Myxococcus hansupus: one gene and its partner. Each later gene encodes a partner of the first gene's protein in a complex. Links are inferred from orthologs where the notes say so. Each region holds a gene or a part of one and is shown in the gene's direction. Other genes may lie near its edges. The genes, in order: carA and carB.

Evidence for each region.
Region 2: the proteins of carA (region 1) and carB are in contact, whole or in part, in a solved structure (PDB 1KEE), measured with the Escherichia coli proteins. The link is inferred for Myxococcus hansupus from one-to-one orthologs.

What each region holds. Positions count from the first base shown.
Region 1 is NZ_CP012109.1:4,330,111-4,341,551, reverse strand. What follows is about bases 4,843-7,841. They hold carA (glutamine-hydrolyzing carbamoyl-phosphate synthase small subunit), read left to right. Parts: upstream 4,843-5,779; coding sequence 5,780-6,904; downstream 6,905-7,841. Other genes in these bases: pyk (pyruvate kinase), read right to left, coding at 7,643-7,841; A176_RS16390 (DUF7986 domain-containing protein), read left to right, coding at 6,921-7,592; A176_RS16400 (dihydroorotase), read left to right, coding at 4,843-5,780. Outside these bases: A176_RS16420 (NAD-dependent epimerase/dehydratase family protein), read left to right, coding at 1-149; lepA (translation elongation factor 4), read left to right, coding at 420-2,231; lepB (signal peptidase I), read left to right, coding at 2,235-3,491; A176_RS16405 (aspartate carbamoyltransferase catalytic subunit), read left to right, coding at 3,577-4,470; more of A176_RS16400, read left to right, coding at 4,467-4,842; more of pyk, read right to left, coding at 7,842-9,043; A176_RS16380 (hypothetical protein), read left to right, coding at 9,334-11,441. UniProt on the Escherichia coli protein: Small subunit of the glutamine-dependent carbamoyl phosphate synthetase (CPSase).
Region 2 is NZ_CP012109.1:4,514,159-4,521,092, reverse strand. What follows is about bases 1,712-5,495. They hold carB (carbamoyl-phosphate synthase large subunit), read left to right. Parts: upstream 1,712-2,040; coding sequence 2,041-5,295; downstream 5,296-5,495. Other genes in these bases: A176_RS17125 (methyl-accepting chemotaxis protein), read right to left, coding at 5,373-5,495; A176_RS39345 (hypothetical protein), read right to left, coding at 1,712-1,918. Also shown: A176_RS17145 (pyridoxal phosphate-dependent aminotransferase), read left to right, coding at 1-1,114; A176_RS39350 (hypothetical protein), read right to left, coding at 1,122-1,550; more of A176_RS39345, read right to left, coding at 1,547-1,711; more of A176_RS17125, read right to left, coding at 5,496-6,934. UniProt on the Escherichia coli protein: Large subunit of the glutamine-dependent carbamoyl phosphate synthetase (CPSase).

The sequences.
Region 1 (11,441 bases):
CGGGTGAGCAGATGCGTTCGTGCGTGGACAACGCGCTGGCCAAGAAGGTGCTCGGCTGGGAGCCCAGCGCGGACGTCCGCGAGGGCCTGCGCCGCACCATCGAGTACTTCCGTCAGAAGGCCGCGGAGCCCGCTCGCATCCACGGCTGAGCGGTGCCCCAACCCCCGTTCCCCATGGGAGCGGGGGAGGGCGGCGGTTCCCCAGGCGCCCAGACGCTGATGGCCACCTTGGCCGCGGTCCGGGCGTGCTGGGAGGGGCCCCAGGGTCTGGCCTCGGGGCATTCCGGGGCCGGAGGGGGCTGATGACTGGGGAACAAACAAGCTCCCCTGGTGGGTTGCTCATCGGGCGAACGCGTCCGCGTAGATTTTCGCGCGATTCCTTGTTACGCACGCCCGCTTCTTCCGACGAGCGCCCTGATCATGCCGGCTGAAAACGCGCACATTCGCAACTTCTGCATCATCGCCCATATCGACCATGGAAAGTCGACGCTGGCGGATCGTCTCCTCGACAAGACGGGGACGCTGACCAAGCGTGAGGCGCAAGCCCAGTTCCTCGACAACATGGACATCGAGCGCGAACGGGGCATCACCATCAAAGCCCAGTCCGTGCGGATGAACTACACCGCGAAGGACGGCAACCAGTACGTCCTCAACCTCATCGACACGCCGGGACACGTCGACTTCGCCTACGAGGTCAGCCGCAGCCTGGCCGCGTGTGAAGGGTCGCTCCTGGTGGTGGATGCGTCGCAGGGCGTGGAGGCCCAGACGCTCTCCAACGTCTACATGGCGCTGGACCACAACCTGGAAATCATCCCGGTCATCAACAAGATCGACCTGCCGAGCGCGGACGTGGAGCGCACCCGGTCGGAGATTGAAGACGTCATCGGCATCGATGCGTCGGTCGCCGTGCCGTGCTCCGCCAAGGAGGGCATCGGCATCCACGAGATTCTGGAGTCCGTCGTCAAGAACGTGCCGCCTCCGAGCGGCTCGGCGGACGCGCCGCTCAAGGCCCTCATCTTCGACTCCTGGTACGACAACTACCGGGGCGTGGTGACGCTGGTGCGCGTGCTGGAAGGCACGCTCAAGCTGCGGCAGAAGATCAAGCTGTTCAGCAACAACAAGGTCTTCGAGGTCCAGGAGCTGGGCGTGTTCAGCCCGTTCTCCCGCCCGGTGCAGCAGCTCATCGCCGGCGAGGTGGGCGTGCTCGTGGCCAACGTGAAGGAGCTGCAGGACGCCAAGGTCGGTGACACCGTCACCGAGGAGGCGCGTCCCACGGCCGAGCCCTTCCCGGGCTTCAAGGAAGTCAAGCCGATGGTGTTCTCCGGCATCTTCCCGGTGGACTCCGCGGACTACGAGAACCTGCGCGACGCGCTGGCGAAGCTGGTGCTCAACGACTCGGCGTTCACCTACGAGCCGGAGTCGTCCACGGCGCTGGGCTTCGGCTTCCGCTGCGGCTACCTGGGCCTGCTGCACATGGAGATCGTTCAGGAGCGCCTGGAGCGCGAGTACAACCTGAACCTCATCACCACCGCGCCCAGCGTGGTGTACCGCATCACCACCAGCAAGGGAGAGACGCTGCTGGTGGACAACCCGGCCAAGCTGCCGCCGGTGCAGCACATCGAGAAGTTCGAGGAGCCCATCCTCACCTGCCACATCCACGTCCCCAACGACCACCTGGGCGCCATCCTCAAGCTGTGCCAGGAGCGCCGCGGCGTCCAGAAGGACATGAAGTACCTGGGCAGCAGTGGCCAGCGCGTGCAGGTGACGTACGAGATGCCGCTGGCCGAGGTCGTCTTCGACTTCTTCGACAAGCTCAAGAGCGTGTCGCGCGGCTACGCCAGCCTCGACTACGAGCTGGCCGGCTACATCGAGTCGGACCTGGCCCGTCTGGACATCCTCATCAACGGGGACCCGGTGGACGCGCTGAGCGTCATCGTGCACCGCGAGCGCGCGTACCTGCGCGGCCGCGAGGTGTGCCAGAAGCTGAAGGAGGTCATCCCGAAGCAGATGTACGAGGTGGCCATCCAGGCGGCGATCGGCGCGAAGATCATCTCGCGTGAGACCATCTCCGCCATGCGCAAGAACGTGCTCGCCAAGTGCTACGGTGGTGACATCAGCCGCAAGCGCAAGCTCCTGGAGAAGCAGAAGGAGGGCAAGAAGCGCATGAAGCAGGTCGGAACGGTGGAGATTCCGCAGGAAGCCTTCCTCGCGGTCCTCAAGTCGGAGCAGTAGCCCATGAACGCCGCCATGCCCTCCGCCACGCCTCCCGCGAAGCTGTCCGAGGCCATGGCGGCCCGCCGCACCCCGGAGATGCTCCGCGCCCACCGCGCCCTGGTGTGGCGCGAGCGGCTCACCAGTCTCTGGGCCCCGCTGTGCATCATCGGCCTGCTGTACGTGCCCTACACGGTGCTCATCGAGTACTCGCGCGCCTCCGCGGCGTGGGCCCAGCCGGTGATGAAGGGCCTGGGCCTGCTGATGGTCCTCTACTTCGTGGGCCTGCTGGTGTGGCGCAACGTCTCCCCCAGGGAGAAGGCGCTGCGCGGCGTGCGGCACGAAGCGGCGGAGCTGCTCGCGGAGAACGAGCGCATCCTCGGCAAGCCGGGCGTGCACGGGAAGGTGCCGGGCGAGGTCCAGGAGCGCATCGCGGAGCAGGCGCTGCGCGTGGAGCAGGCCTCGGCGGAAGGCGACGCGGAGCGGCTGCGCACCGAGGTGAAGGCCCTGGACGGCCTCACGGCGCAGCACCTGGGCGCGTTCCGGAAGCAGAGCGCGGCGGACTTCCTGGGCGGGTTCGGCAAGGCGCTGCTCGTCGCGCTGGTCATCCGCACCTTCATCGTGGAGCCGTACCGGATTCCCTCGGGCTCCATGCTGCCCACGCTGGAGATTGGCGATCAGGTCTTCGTCAACAAGTTCATCTACGGCGTGCGCCTGCCGTTCCTCAACGTGGTGCCCTTCGTCATCGTCCGGCCACCGGAGCGTGGAGACGTCATCGTCTTCAACAACCCGGTGAACGAGTCGGTGGACTACATCAAGCGCGTGGTGGGCGTGCCCGGCGACGTCGTGGAGTTCATCAACGGCGTGGTCCACATCAACGGCCAGCCGCAGGCGCGGCAGCTCGTCTCCGGCGACTTCACGGTCCACAACATCACGGAGGACGGGCGTTGGTACGACCAGCAGGAGGCCCTCTTCGAGGAGGACCTGTCGGGCGTGACGCACGCCGCGCTGCAGACGCTGTCACGCATGCCGCGCCGCGAGGGCCCCTACGAGGTCCCCCCGGGGCACGTGTTCGCCGTGGGTGACAATCGCGACAACAGCGCGGACAGCCGCCACGGCCTGGGCGTCACGGGCTACGGCAAGGCGGAGTACGTCCCGTACGGGCACATCAAGGGCAAGGCGATGGTGGTGTGGCTGTCGCTGGGCTACCACGGCCTGCTGCACAACCTGTTCGGTGGCACGGGCCTGCGCGTGGACAGGTTCTTCGAACCGGTCCGTTGAAGCACTCCCGCGAAGCAGGCGAGCCGGCACGCCGCGCACGACGCTTGACGTGCCGCACGCACCGGGGTACGCGGCGCCCCCGGCCATGAGACACCTGCTTGGAATCGAAGGCTGGCGCCGGGACGAGCTGGAGTCACTGCTCGACCGGGCGAAGGCGCACCTCCCTGGCGGAGCGGACACCACCCACGTGCTGCGTGGCAAAGTGGTGGCGAACCTCTTCTTCGAGGACTCCACCCGCACCCGCACGTCGTTCCACATGGCGGCGAAGGGGCTGGGGGCCAGTGTACTGAACTGGACCCATACCGGCTCCTCCGTGTCCAAGGGGGAGACGCTGCTCGACACCGCCCGGAACATCGAGGCGACGGGCCCCGCAGCCATCGTGATGAGGCACCGCTCGTCGGGGGCCCCGCACCTGGTGGCGAAGCACGTGAAGTGCGCCGTCATCAACGCGGGCGACGGCACCCATGAGCATCCTTCCCAGGCGCTGCTGGACGCCTTCACGCTGCGGCAGCGCTGGGGCGCGCTGGACGGGCGCACGGTGCTCATCGTGGGCGATGTGCGCCACAGCCGCGTGGCCCGCTCCAACCTGCTGTGCCTCAGGGCGCTGGGCGCGCGGGTGGTGCTGTGTGGGCCGCCCACGCTGATTCCTCCAGGCCTGGAGGACATGGGCGCGGAGGTGACGCACAACCTGGACGCGGCGCTGCCTCAGGCGGACGCGGTGATGTGCCTGCGCATCCAGTTGGAGCGGCAGGAGCAGTCCTTCGTGCCCTCCACGCGTGAATATGCACGGCTGTTCGGCCTCAACGCCGCCCGCGAGGAGCGGATGAAGGCGGACGCGGTGGTGATGCACCCCGGGCCCATCAACCGGGGCGTGGAGCTGGCGCCGGCGGTGGCGGACGGGCCCCGCAGCGTCATCCTGGAGCAGGTGTCCAACGGCGTCGCCGTGCGGCGGGCCATCCTGGAGGTGTGTGCGGCATGAGCTCCACGGTGCTCTTCAGACGGGGCCGCGTCATCGACCCTCGCAACGGCGTGGACGGCGTCCGCGACGTGCTGGTGCGTGACGGCAAGGTGGTGGAGGTGTCGGAGGCGCTGCTGCCGGTGCCCTCCAGCGCCGAGGTGGTGGACGCGGCCGGCAAGTGGGTGCTGCCGGGCTTCATCGACCTGCACGTCCACCTGCGCGAGCCGGGCGAGGAGGGGAAGGAGACGGTCCTTACCGGTTGCCGCGCGGCGGTGGCGGGCGGCTTCACCGCGGTGGTGGCCATGCCCAACACCAAGGTGGTCAACGACAACGCCATGGTGACGGAGCTGGTGCTCAACCGCGCCCGCGCCGCGGCGCTGTGCCACGTCTACCCCGCGGGGGCCATCACCAAGGGCCTCAAGGGCGAGGAGCTGGCGGAGATGGGCGAGCTGGTGTCCGCCGGCTGCGTGGCCATCACCGACGACGGCCGCCCGGTGATGAACGCGTCGCTGATGCGGCGCACGCTCCAGTACGCCACCATGTTCGACGTGCCCGTCATGGTCCACGAGGAGGACCTGACGCTGTCCGCGGGCGGCGCCATGCACGAGGGCGCCGTGTCCACGCGGCTGGGCCTGCGCGGCATCCCGGCCTCCGCCGAGGTGGCCATGGTGGCGCGCGACCTGGTGCTCCTGGAGGAGACGAAGGGCCGCCTGCACGTGGCCCACGTGTCCTGCGAGGGCAGCGTGCGGCTCATCCGGGAGGCCAAGCAACGCGGCCTGCGCGTCACCTGCGAGGTGGCGCCGCACCACTTCATCCTCGATGACCGCGCGGTGGGCGACTACGACACCCACGCGAAGATGGCGCCGCCGCTGCGCGCCGACAGCGACGTGCTGGCCCTGCGGGAAGCGCTGGTGGATGGCACGGTGGACGCCATCGCCACGGACCACGCGCCGCACGGGGTGCTCGACAAGCTGGTGGAGTTCGAGAAGGGCATCAACGGCATCGTGGGGTTGGAGACGGCGCTGGGGCTGACGTTGGAGCTGGTGCACGCCGGCGTGCTCACCGCGAACCGCGCGGTGGAGCTGCTGACGCACGGGCCCGCGAAGGCGTTCGGCCTGCCGGGCGGTCACCTGGCGCCTGGGGCGCCAGCGGACGTCACGGTGGTGGACCCGGACGTGGAGTGGACGGTGGATGCCCACCAGTTCCTCTCCCGCAGCCGGAATACGCCGTTCCATGGCCGCAAGCAGAAGGGGCGCGTTATCCAGACGTGGGTTTCGGGCCTCAAGGTGTTCGACAAGGGCCAGGTCGGCCAGAGCAAGGAGTCGCGGTGATGACGAAGCGGGCAGTGCTCGCCCTGGCGGATGGCACCCTCTTCGAGGGCCGTGCCTTTGGCGCGGTCGGCGAAACGGTGGGTGAGGTCGTGTTCAACACGTCCCTGTACGGCTACCAGGAGGTCCTCACGGACCCCTCGTACGTGGGACAGATTGTCACCATGTCGTACCCGGAGATGGGCAACGTCGGCGCCAATCCCGAGGACGAAGAGGGTTCCCGGGTGCACGCGGTGGGCATGGTGGTGCGGGCCCTCAGCGAGCAGCCGTCCAACTGGCGCGCGAAGGAGTCGCTGGACGCGTACCTCAAGCGCAGCGGCGTGGCCGGCATCGAGGGCATCGACACCCGGCGGCTGGTGCGTCACCTGCGCGAGCACGGCGCGCAGATGGGCGTCATCTCCAGCGAGGGGCTCTCCCCCACGGCGCTGGTGGAGCGCGCCCGCACGGCGCGTGGCATGGAGGGCCTGGACCTGGCCACGGGCGTGTCCACGAAGGAGGCCTACACCTTCACCCAGCCCTCACCGGACGTCTTCACGGGCGTGGGCGAGGTGCAGGCGCCCGTCGAGCCTCGCTTCGACGTGGTGGCCTATGACTACGGCCTGAAGAAGTCGATGCTCCACTTCCTGGTGGACGTGGGCTGCCGCGTGACGGTGGTTCCGGCCACCACCACGGCGGAAGAGGTGCTGGCGCGCAAGCCGCACGGCGTCTTCCTGGCCAACGGCCCCGGTGACCCGGCGGCGGTGAAGGGCGCGGACCGCACGGTGGCGGCGCTCCTGGGCAAGGTGCCGGTGTTCGGCATCTGCCTGGGGCACCAGATCATGGCGCTGGCCCTGGGCGGCCGGACGTACAAGATGAAGTTTGGCCACCGGGGCGGAAATCAGCCCGTCAAGGACCTCACCACGGGCAAGGTGGAGATCACCGCGCAGAACCACGGCTTCGCGGTGGATGACGCCAGCCTCAAGGGCCTGGCCGTCGTGACGCACATCAACCTCAATGATGGCACGGTGGAGGGGCTGGCGGTTCCGGACGCCCGGGCCTTCAGTGTTCAGTACCACCCCGAGGCCTCGCCGGGCCCCCACGACGCACGCTATCTCTTCGGCCGGTTCGCGAAGCTGATGGCGGGGTAGGATGGCGCCACCGACTATGACCTCGTCGCTGTCACCGCTCTCCTATCAGCCGTATCTGGACCAGCTCATCGCCTTTGGCAGCGTCGAGTCGCGCAAGGAGGACCTCCTCCAAGCCAAGGCGGAGTACTTCCGCCTGACGGGCGAGGTCTTCGAGGACGACAAGCTCTTCGAGCTGCGGATGGCGTCCTTCCTGGACTACTACCTCTATGACCGCGTCTCGCCGCTGACGGGCAAGACGCCGGCCACGGAGTTCTACGAGCAGCGCATGGCCGGCTCGCCGCCCGAGGAGGCCAACGCGATCCGCTGCTTCACCGAGACGGTCCACGGCCTCTTCGAGGTCCGGAAGATTGGCAAGGGCGAGGTCCGCCTGCGCGAGCTCTACTCCGGCAAGGACTTCGACGTGACGGAGCGCCGCCACGTCGCGGGCCTGGAGACGGGTGACATCATCGAGGCGCGGCTCATCCCGTTCGGCGGGCACCTGCTGTTCTCCGCGGCGTTCTGCTACCACCCCCGCGTGGCCGTGAAGGCCATCAAGGCGGAGGTGAAGCGCCGCAAGAAGAAGGAGCCGGACCGCACGCCCAACGAGCTGGTGTGGGAGTGCGCCCGCCGCTCGCTCAACGTGGAGCGCTACCGCCAGCTCCCCGTCGAGAAGCTCTACGACTTCGAGCAGAAGGTGCTCGGCGGCTGAGTACCGCGGCGGGCCCCCGGTGACTTCTTCCGGGGGCCACGCGGGCTCGCTCAGACGCGGTGGATGCTCATCAGGTTGGTGTTGCCCGGCACGTTGAGCGGCACGCCGGCCACCACCACCACGGGCGTGCCCGGCTTGCAGATCTTCTCCTGCCGGCACAGCTCGCGGACCTGCTTGAGCATGGCGTCCGTGGTGGACACGCGCGCCACCTGCATGCCCGTCACGCCCCAGTAGAGCGCCATGCGGTTCACCGTGGACTCGCTCGGGGTGAGGGCGACGATGCGGGCGCGGGGGCGGAACTCGGAGATGAGGCGCGCGGTGTGGCCGCCCTCCGTGTACGCGACGATGGTGCCAATGCCCAACTGCGTGGCCGCCGCCACGGCCGCCGCGGCCACGCCGGTGCCCAGGTCCTCGGAGCGCTCGAAGGGGGAGGGGTGCGGGTGCTTCACCACGCCGCGCTCCGTCTCCTCCACGATGCACGCCATGGTGGACGCCGCCTCGATGGGGTACTTGCCCGCGGCCGTCTCGCCCGACAGCATGACGGCGTCCGCGCCGTCGAGGATGGCGTTGGCCACGTCGCTGACCTCGGCGCGGGTGGGCCGGGCGTTGTTCACCATGCTCTCCAGCATCTCCGTGGCGACGATGACGAGCCCGCCCTGGGCATTCACCGCGTTCACCATGTGCTTCTGGATGGCGGGCAGCCGCTCCAGGGGCATCTCCACGCCCAGGTCGCCGCGCGCCACCATGATGCCGTCGGCGACGGCGGCGATCTCCTCCACGCGGTCCACGGCCTGCGGCTTCTCAATCTTCGCGATGAGCGGCGTCTTCAGCTTCGCCACGTGCGCCCGCGCCTTCTTGATGTCCTCCGGCGTGCGGACGAAGGACAGCGCCACGTAGTCCACGCCCACCTCCTGGCCAAAGGCCAGGTCCGCCGCGTCCTTGCGCGTGATGGTCGGCACCGACATGGGCGAGCCGGGCAGGTTGAGGCCCTTGTGGTTCTTCAGGATGCCCCCCACCTCCACGCGGCAGGACACGTCCGGCCCGTGCACGCGCAAGACGCGCAGCCGCACCCGGCCGTCGTCCAGGAGGATTTCGTGGCCCTTCGCCACGTCCTTCACCAGCGTCTTGATGGGGGTGGGGATGATCGCCTCCGTCCCCACGACGTTCCGCGTCGTCACCGTGACGAGCTGCCCGGGCTTCACCAGGAGCTGGCCGCCCTCGAACTTGCCCAGGCGGATTTTGGGCCCCTGGATGTCCTGGAGGATGGCCACCGGTGTGCCCAGGCGCTTCGCCACCTTGCGGATGGTTTCCACCCGGCGGCGGTGCTCCTCGTGCGTGCCGTGCGAGAAGTTCAGCCGCGCCATGTTCATGCCCGCGCGGATGAGCCCCTCGATGACCTCGGGCGTGTCCGAAGCGGGGCCCAGGGTGCAGATGATTTTCGCCTTGCGCATAGGGCCGCGCATCCTAGGCGGCGGGGTGCCCGGCTTGACAGCTTCGCGCCCACGGGACTAACTCTTCGCTCTACGCAGGGCCCGGCTTCGGGCCACGCGGAGCCTTTGCGCTCTCGTAGGCTGAGAGAGAAAGCCCGGCATCCTGGGAGGGGGGCCGGGCTTTCTTGCGTCCAGCGCTCGCCGCACGGCCGAACGCGACACGCCAAGAAAAGTGCTGCCCGCACGGAATCAAGATGGGCAATTTGTAAATTTTTCATCATTCTGCCCGTGCTATGAGACTTCACGGACAGTTGATTGGGTCGGACGCAGGTATTCCCGCGTCCTACAAGGTGCTGTTGGGGCAGGTCGTGGGTGCGCCCCTCTTCACCGCTGAGTTCACGAGCCCCGAGGGCGCGTTCTTCTTCCAGAAGATCACCTCTTCCAAGCTCCCTTTCCCCATCTCGGTCTTCGTCCTCCGCGAGGGGGAGCTCGTCGCGACGCGCGCGTTCGACAGCAAGGCCGGGCTGGACGCGTTGTTGCTGGCGGAGAGCAAGCCCGCGGAGGAGGACCGGCGGCTCGGCATCGCGGTGCCCGACCGCGTCGTCCTCAAGAAGGCCGAAGCGTCGCAGCAGTCCTCCGCGAGCCGGTCCTCCGCGGTGCTCGTGTCCACGGAGGCGTCGCGGGAAGGGGCCAGCACCTCGACGTCCGCGTCGACGACCACCAGCCAGAGCCGGGCGGACGCGCAGGCCTTGGAGCCGGTGAAGTTCGTCCCACTCCGAGGCACGGTGGCCAGTTTGGAGGGCTCCGTCGCGGGCTTCGTGCTGGCGATCTCCTGCCCGGACACCATCGACGGGGATGGGCAGTCCACGCCCATCCACCAGGAGGTTCTGCTGGGGCCGGATGGGAACTTCCAGGTGAACCTGGTGGACGCTGGCCGCTTCGCCAACAGCCCGCTCACGTTCGTCGTGCGCACGCCCAACGGGTTGCCCACACGGCTCCTCGAGCCGACGCACCTCACGCTGAGCCAGGCGCTCCGGGTGGCCCAGGTGTTCATCAAGGTGGAGCCTTTCTCTCCGCGTGTCCTCTCGCCCGGAGCGAGCGCGCCCGTGGCCACCCGCATCCTCAAGGGACGTCTGGTGGACCCGTCGGGCAAGGCGATGAAGCGGCAGCAGGTGCTCTTCTATGGCCTGCGCGATGACGGGACGGCCGCGGAGCCGGTGGCGGTCCCCCTGGCCTCGGTCTCCACCCACAGCAGCGGCAACTTCTCCGTGGTGGTGCCCAACGAGGTATTTGTCGGCGCCCACGCGGTCGTCTCCTCGCGTCCCGCGCAGCCCATCTCCATCCCGCTCGACGCGGGTGGTTTCTTCCCCGCCTTCACCTTGCTGGTGTCCGAGACAGGGAGCCCCGGGCAGGGGACTGGCGCGGAGGAGGACGACTGCGCCTGCCATGACCCGACGCCCCGGCTGCCGGGGACGGACGAGCTCGTCGCCAGTGAGTCCAGCTACTCGCAGGACATTGGCGGCGCCTGCGTGAACTTCACCGTCCCCAACCGGACGCTGGAGGAGTTCAGCCAATACGCCATCGTCCGCACCACCGATCCGCGCGGCACGCTCGTTCCCGTGGGCGAGGCCTCGCCCGAGGAGTGGAGCGGCGACACGTCCGACTTGGAGGGCTACGCCAGGCACCTGCACCGCACCCTGCGTCAGACGCTGGGGAGCAAGAACCCCCTGCGCTGGGACGACGAGGCCACGGACTTCGAAATCTACCAGGCCGTCTCGCTGGCCCATGGCCACGTGCTGCACTTCAAGCAGACCTTCAAGGCGGACGGGTACTCGATGGGAGACCTGCTGTACTCCCTGCCGCTGGCGCCGGGGCAGAAGAAGCAACTGGTCATCCACGACTGGAACCGGGACGAGGGCGCGTCGCGCGAGGACGCCACGGTGGTGGAGGAGTCGCTGCAGCACACCCTCTCCAGGGACCGGGACATCGACGAAATCCTCATGGGCACCGTCCAGGAGTCCATGAAGGGAGGCAGCTCCGCCAAGACGCGCGGCTCGGCCTTTGGACTGGGACTGGCGGGCAGTGGCAGCAAGAACGGCGTGGCCCTGGGACTCTCCACGGGCTTCAGCATCTCGGGCGGGTCGGCCTCGTCCTCGGCGTGGCAGGACAACACCCGGGACATGACGTCCAGCCTGCACAACCGGCTGCGGGACGCCACCATGCAGGCCACCTCCGCGGTCCGGAGCCAGCGGGCCACCGTCGTCACCAGCGCGCGACAGGGCGAGTCGCTGTCGGTGCAGACGGAGGTGGTGGCCAACCACAACCACTGCCACGCGCTCACCATCCAGTACTTCGAAATCCTCCGGCACTTCGTCATCGAGCAGGCGCTGGTGGACGTCCAGGAGTGCCTCTTCGTCCC
Region 2 (6,934 bases), 180 kb from region 1 along the record:
CGCCAAGGGTGTGGACGTGGTGGTCCTGGCCGCGGGAGAGCCGGACTTCGACACGCCGGACTACGTGAAGCAGGCCGCGGTGGACGCGCTGCGCGCGGGTTTCACCAAGTACACCGCCACCAACGGCATCCCGGAGCTGCGCGAGGCCATCTGCACCAAGCTCGAGCGGGACAACGGCCTTCGCTACACGCCGGACCAGGTGCTCGTCACATCCGGCGGGAAGCAGGCGCTCTACAACTTCTGTCAGGCGGCGCTGGAGGAGGGTGACGAAGTCATCATCTTCTCGCCCTTCTGGGTCAGCTATCCGGACATGGTGCGCCTGGCGGGCGGCACGCCCGTCATCGTCCCCACGCGGGAGGAGGACGGCTTCGCGCCGGCCCCGGACGCCATCCGCCGCGCGCTCACGCCCAACACGCGCGCCGTCATCATCAACAGCCCGGGCAACCCCACCGGCGCGGTGTATTCGCGCGCCGCGCTGGAGGCCATCGCCGAGGTGCTGCGCCCGCACGACTGCCTCATCGTCACCGACGACATCTACGAGAAGCTGCTCTACACCGACGAGCGCCTGGGCATCAGCGACGTGGCGCCGGACCTGGTGCCGCGGCTGGTGGTCGTCAACGGCATGAGCAAGGCGTACTCCATGACGGGCTGGCGCCTGGGCTACATCGCCGGGCCGAAGCCGTTGGTGTCCGCCATGCAGATGGTGCAGGACCAGTCCACCTCCAACGCCTCGTCCATTGGCCAGAAGGCGGCGCTGGCGGCGCTCCAGGGGCCGCCGGACACCATCACCGCGATGGTGAAGGAGTACCGCGAGCGCCGTGACTTCTTCGTTGCGGGGCTGAACGCGCTGGACGGCGTGCGCTGCCGGATGCCCGAGGGCGCCTTCTACGCGTTCGCGGACGTGCGGGGCCTGCTGGGACGCTCCTACAAGGGCAATCCGGTGACCTCCTCGATGCAGCTCTCAGAGATTCTCCTGGACGACTTCCGCGTCGCCGCCGTGCCCGGCGAGCCCTTTGGCGCGGATGGCTACATCCGCATGAGCTTCGTCACCTCGCGCGAGGTGCTGGAGAAGGGCCTCGCCCGGCTGGGAGCGCTGGTCAAGGCCCTGAGCTGACGCGCCGTCAGTCGGTGTACGCGAAGGCGCGGAACTCGTCGCGGTACTGGCGGTACACGAGGACGGCGGGGCGGCCGGAGAGGTTGCCCACCGCCGTCCACACCTCCTTGGGGTTGCGCACGTCCAGCGCCAGCCGCGCGGGGGCCTTGCCGTACTTCTTCTCCATGGCCTCCAGCGGCATCACCTCGATGTCGTAGAGCGTGATGAGGTCCGTGCGCTTCATCCGAAGCTGCTTCACCCACGCGGACACCAGCTCCTCCGGCGTGGCGTAGCGCTCCGCCTCCAGGGCGAACGGGTAGAGCAGCTCGTTGGAGATGGTGCGCACGTCCCCGGTCAGCAGGCTCTGGAAGACGAAGCGAGCGTCCGCCTGGATGTCCCGTTGGATGCGCTCCTCGAGCGACAGCTTGGGCTCCTCGGGGAGCGGCTCGCGCTTCAAGTCGGGGAAATTCGGGGAAGGGTGGGCTTGACGGGGCCCGTCAGGGGCGCCGCGGCCTCGCGCGAGGGCTCCGGAGCCGCTGCGGGCTTCGAGGGCACCTCCGCCTTGGGCGCCGCCGCCTTCTTCGCGGGCACCTCGGTGGGAGGAGCCTCCGCCTTCTTCGCGGGCGCCTCGGCGGGAGGTGACTCCGCTTTCGGTGCGGCGGGCTCGGCCACGGGCGGCGGTGCGGCGGCGGGCGCCTTCACGGCCGGCTCGGTGGGGGCGGGGGCCGCCGCGGGCGGGGCGCCTTCGGGCGCGGGAGCGGCGGCATCCTGGGCGAGGGCAGGGGAAGCGAGCGAGACGAGCAGTGCCAGGGACCAGTGGCGCATGGGACCTCCGTAGGCGGCGGAGCCTACCAGAGGACTGCGCTCAGGCACGGAGGTGCATGCGAGCAAGCAGCCTCAACACAGTCCTCGCATGTGGGGGCGGACGTTGGTATGGGGGCGCCCCGATGCCCAAGCGTACCGATATCCGCAAGGTTCTGGTGATTGGCTCGGGTCCGATTGTCATCGGGCAGGCCGTCGAGTTCGACTACTCCGGTACACAGGCCATCAAGGCTCTCCGGGATGAAGGCGTGGAGGTGGTGCTGCTCAACAGCAACCCCGCCACCGTGATGACGGACCCTGAGTTCGCGCATCGCACCTACATCGAGCCGATTACCGTCGAGGCGGCCGAGCGCATTCTCGCCTCCGAGCGTCCTGATTCGTTGCTCCCCACCATGGGCGGCCAGACGGCGCTCAACCTCGCCAAGGCGCTGGCGGAGCAGGGCATCCTGGACAAGTACGGGGTGCGGCTCATCGGCGCGTCGCTGGAGGCCATCAACAAGGCCGAGGACCGTCAGCTCTTCAAGGCGGCCATGCAGAAGATTGGCGTGGCGCTGCCCAAGAGCGGCTACGCGACGACGCTGGACCAGGCGATGCAACTGGTGGAGGACATCGGCTTCCCCGCCATCATCCGCCCGTCCTTCACGCTGGGCGGCACCGGCGGTGGCATCGCGTACAACCGCGAGGAGTTCGAGACCATCTGCCGCTCTGGCCTGAAGGCCAGCCCCACCTCCACCATCCTGGTGGAGGAGAGCGTGCTGGGCTGGAAGGAGTACGAGCTCGAGGTGGTCCGCGACACGGCGGACAACGTCATCATCGTCTGCTCCATCGAGAACCTGGACCCCATGGGCGTGCACACCGGTGACTCCATCACCGTGGCGCCCGCGCAGACGCTGACGGACCGTGAGTACCAGCGGATGCGGCAGGCCTCGCTGGCCATCATCCGGGAGATTGGCGTCGACACGGGCGGCTCCAACATCCAGTTCGGCATCCATCCGAAGGACGGCCGTATGGTCGTCATCGAGATGAACCCGCGCGTGTCGCGCTCCAGCGCGCTGGCGTCGAAGGCGACGGGCTACCCCATCGCGAAGATCGCCGCGAAGCTGGCGCTGGGCTACACGCTGGACGAGCTGCGCAACGACATCACCCGGGACACGCCGGCCTCCTTCGAGCCGACGCTGGACTACGTGGTGGTGAAGGTGCCGCGCTTCAACTTCGAGAAGTTCCCGCACGCGGACCGCACGCTGACCACGAGCATGCGCTCGGTGGGCGAGGTGATGGCCATTGGCCGCACCTTCCCCGAGGCGTACATGAAGGCGCTGCGCTCCATGGAGCTGGGCCGCGTGGGCCTGGAGTCCCCGGAGCTGCCCACGGAGAAGGAGGAGCGGGAGAAGGTGCTGCGCGAGGCGCTGCGCATCCCCCGCCCGGAGCGCCCCTGGTTCGTGGCGCAGGCCTTCCGCGAGGGCCTGACGGTGGAGGACGTGCACGCGCTGTCCGCCATCGACCCGTGGTTCCTGCGCTACATCCAGATGCTGGTGAACGAGGCGCAGTCGCTGCAGGAGTACGGCCGCCTGGACCAGCTCCCGGACGACGTGCTCCGGCAGGCCAAGGCGCACGGCTTCTCCGACAAGTACCTGGGCAAGCTCCTGGGCTACCCGGAGGAAGAGGTGCGGGCGCACCGGCACTCGCGCAACATCCGCCCCGTCTTCAAGCGGGTGGACACCTGCGCCGCGGAGTTCGAGGCGTACACGCCCTACCTGTACTCCACCTACGAGGAGGAGGACGAGGCGCCCCCCACGGACCGCCAGAAGGTCCTCATCCTGGGCAGCGGCCCCATCCGCATCGGCCAGGGCATCGAGTTCGACTACGCCTGCGTGCACGCGGCCTTCGCGCTGCGCGAGGCCGGGTACGAGACGGTGATGGTCAACTGCAACCCGGAGACGGTGTCCACCGACTACGACACGTCGGACCGCCTCTACTTCGAGCCGCTGACCATCGAGGACGTGCTGGAGGTGTCCCAGCGCGAGAAGCCGGTGGGCGCCATCGTCCAGTTCGGTGGCCAGACGCCGCTGCGCATCTCCGTGCCGCTGGAGAAGGCCGGCCTGCCCATCCTGGGCACGCCGCCGGACGCCATCGACCGCGCGGAGGACCGCGAGCGCTTCTCCAAGCTCATCGAGAAGCTGGGCCTGAAGCAGCCGGAGAACGGCGTCGCGCGCAGCCACGCGGAGGCCTTCAAGGTGGCCGAGCGCATCGGCTACCCCGTGATGGTGCGCCCCTCGTACGTGCTGGGCGGCCGGGCCATGGAGACCGTCTACGACGTGTCCAGCCTGGAGCGGTACATGCGCGAGGCGGTGAGCGCGTCTCCTGAGCACCCGGTGCTCATCGACCGCTTCCTGAAGGAGGCCATCGAGGTGGACCTCGACCTGGTGGCGGACCGCACGGGCGCGGTGATGATTGGCGGCGTGCTGGAGCACATCCAGGAGGCGGGCGTTCACTCCGGTGACGCCGCGGCCACGCTGCCGCCACACTCGCTGTCGCCAGACCTGGTGGAGCGGATGAAGGACCAGGCCATCGCCCTGGCGCGCGAGCTGGGCGTGGTGGGCCTGATGAACGTGCAGTTCGCCATCCAGGGGAAGACCATCTACATCCTGGAAGTGAACCCGCGCGCGAGCCGCACGGTGCCGTTCATCTCCAAGGCGACCGGCGTGGCGATGGCGAAGATCGCCGCCCTCTGCATGGTGGGCAAGACGCTCAAGGAGCTGGGCGCCACGCAGGAGCCCGAGTTCAAGCACGTGGCGGTGAAGGAGAGCGTGTTCCCCTTCGCGCGCTTCGCGGGCGTGGACGTCATCCTCGGGCCGGAGATGAAGTCCACCGGCGAGGTGATGGGCCTGGCGAACGACTACGCGTCCGCCTTCGCCAAGAGCCAGCTCGCCGCGGGCGTGAAGCTGCCCAAGAGCGGCAAGGTGTTCATCTCCGTCAAGGACGACGACAAGCCGGCGGTGGTGGACCTGGCGCGGCGCCTGCGGAACATGGGCTTCACGCTCATCGTCACCGCCGGGACGCACACGTACCTGGCGACGAAGGGCATCGAGGCGCAGGTGGTGCAGAAGGTGAAGGAGGGCCGCCCGAACATCGTCGACAAGATTGTCGACGGTGAAATCGTGCTGGTCATCAACACCACCTTCGGCAAGCAGGAGATCGCCGACAGCTTCTCCATCCGCCGCGAGTCGCTGATGCACTCGGTGCCGTACTACACGACGGTGCAGGCGGCGCGCATGGCGGTGGGCGCGCTGGAGTCGCTCAAGCGCGCGGACCTGGAAGTGAAGCCGCTCCAGGAGTACCTGGGCATCAACGCGGCGCCCGCGGGCATGCCCCGGCGCTGACAGCCCGGTTCTCTCGAAGCCCGCGGCCCCGCTCCTCCTGGGAGTGGGGCCGTTGGCGTTTCAGGGGCCCGCGGGGCTCAGGCCGACAGCGCGCCCGACTCGAGGGCCTTCTGGGCCGAACCGGACATGTCCTCGGCCAGCGTCTGGACGGAGCGCGCCACGTTGCGCGTGGCCTGCACGGCGTTCAGCGTCTTCTGCATCTGCGAGGACATGTCCTGAATGGCCACGGCGATCTGCGCGGTGCCCGCGTTCTGTTGGGACACGGCGGCGGAAATCTGCCGGACGCTGTTGCTGGTGTCGCTGATGATGCCCGTCAGCCGCTGGAGCTGGGTGCCGGAGATTCGCACCGCCTCCAGGCTCACCTTCACCCGGTGCACGCCCTGTTCGCTCGTCTTCGCCGCGTCGCGCATGTCCGCGCTCACGCCCTCGAGCACCTCGCGGATGCGCTGGGTGGCGACGACGGACTGGTCCGCGAGGCTGCGCACCTCGCGTGACACCACCGCGAAGCCCCGGCCATGCTCCCCGCTGCGCGCCGCCTCGATGGCCGCGTTGACGGCCAGCATGTTGGACTGGTCCGCCAGCCCCTTCACCGTGTCCACGATGCCGGCGATCTCCCGCGTCCGCGCGTCGAGCGCGAGGATGCGCTGGGCCATCTCCGTCACCTCCACGCCGATGCCTTCCAGGTTCGTCAGCGTCCGAGCAATGGCCGCGCCACCCTCGCGCCCGGCCTCCTCCGCCTCCACCACGGACTGGGCGAGCACCCGGGCCTTCTCATCCGTCACCGCCGAGCCCTGACGGATTTCTTGCACCGTCTGGTCCAGCTCCTTCAGCGCGAGCGTCTGACGGCTGACGCCCGTGGTCTGCTCCTCGCTGGAGGCCCGCAGGCCCTGCGCCACGCTCACCAGCTCCCCGGCGCCCCGGCCCATGCCTTTCGCCAGGTCCTGCACGTCCTTGCGGCGCGCGTCCAACTGCCTGGCGTGGGACACCAGCGAGCGCGCCACCTGGATGAACCGCCGGGCGACGATGCCCACCAGCGACGCGGTGAGCGCCATGAAGCCCCAGTGGGCGAACGCGCCTTGCACCGGCGCCCAGCCCAGCATCGGCAACATGGCGATGACCAGGCAGACGGTGAGCAGCCCCAGCCCGGCGCTGAAGATGCGCGCGTCGACATTGCCGCGGTACGCGGCGACGAGCACGACGACGACATACGTCAGCAGGCAGGGGATAGAATAGAGCATGGTGAGCTGGAACACCTGGCTCGCGAGCCGCAGGTCCACCAGGACGAGCACGGCCTGGAAGGCCGCGGACAGCGACACGGACCCCACCAGCACCCGGAACCAACGCAGCCGGTTCTCGAGGATGCTCTCCCGGATGAACCAGCCCAGGCCCGGCAGCATGCAGTAGGCCCCTAGGAAGGTGACCTGCGCCACGGACCCTTCCACGTCCCAGGCCAGGGCCAGGACGTTGCTCATGCAGGCCAGCAGCACGCCCGAGCCGCCCGCGAACACCGCGAGCGCCGCCAGCATGCGCCGCTGCCGTCCCTGGAGCGCCATGCCCAGTGCCACCAGCGCGATGATGAACAGCAGCGTTCCCGTGACGAAGGCCGCCAGTCCCTCGCGGACGATGCGCGCCATCACCT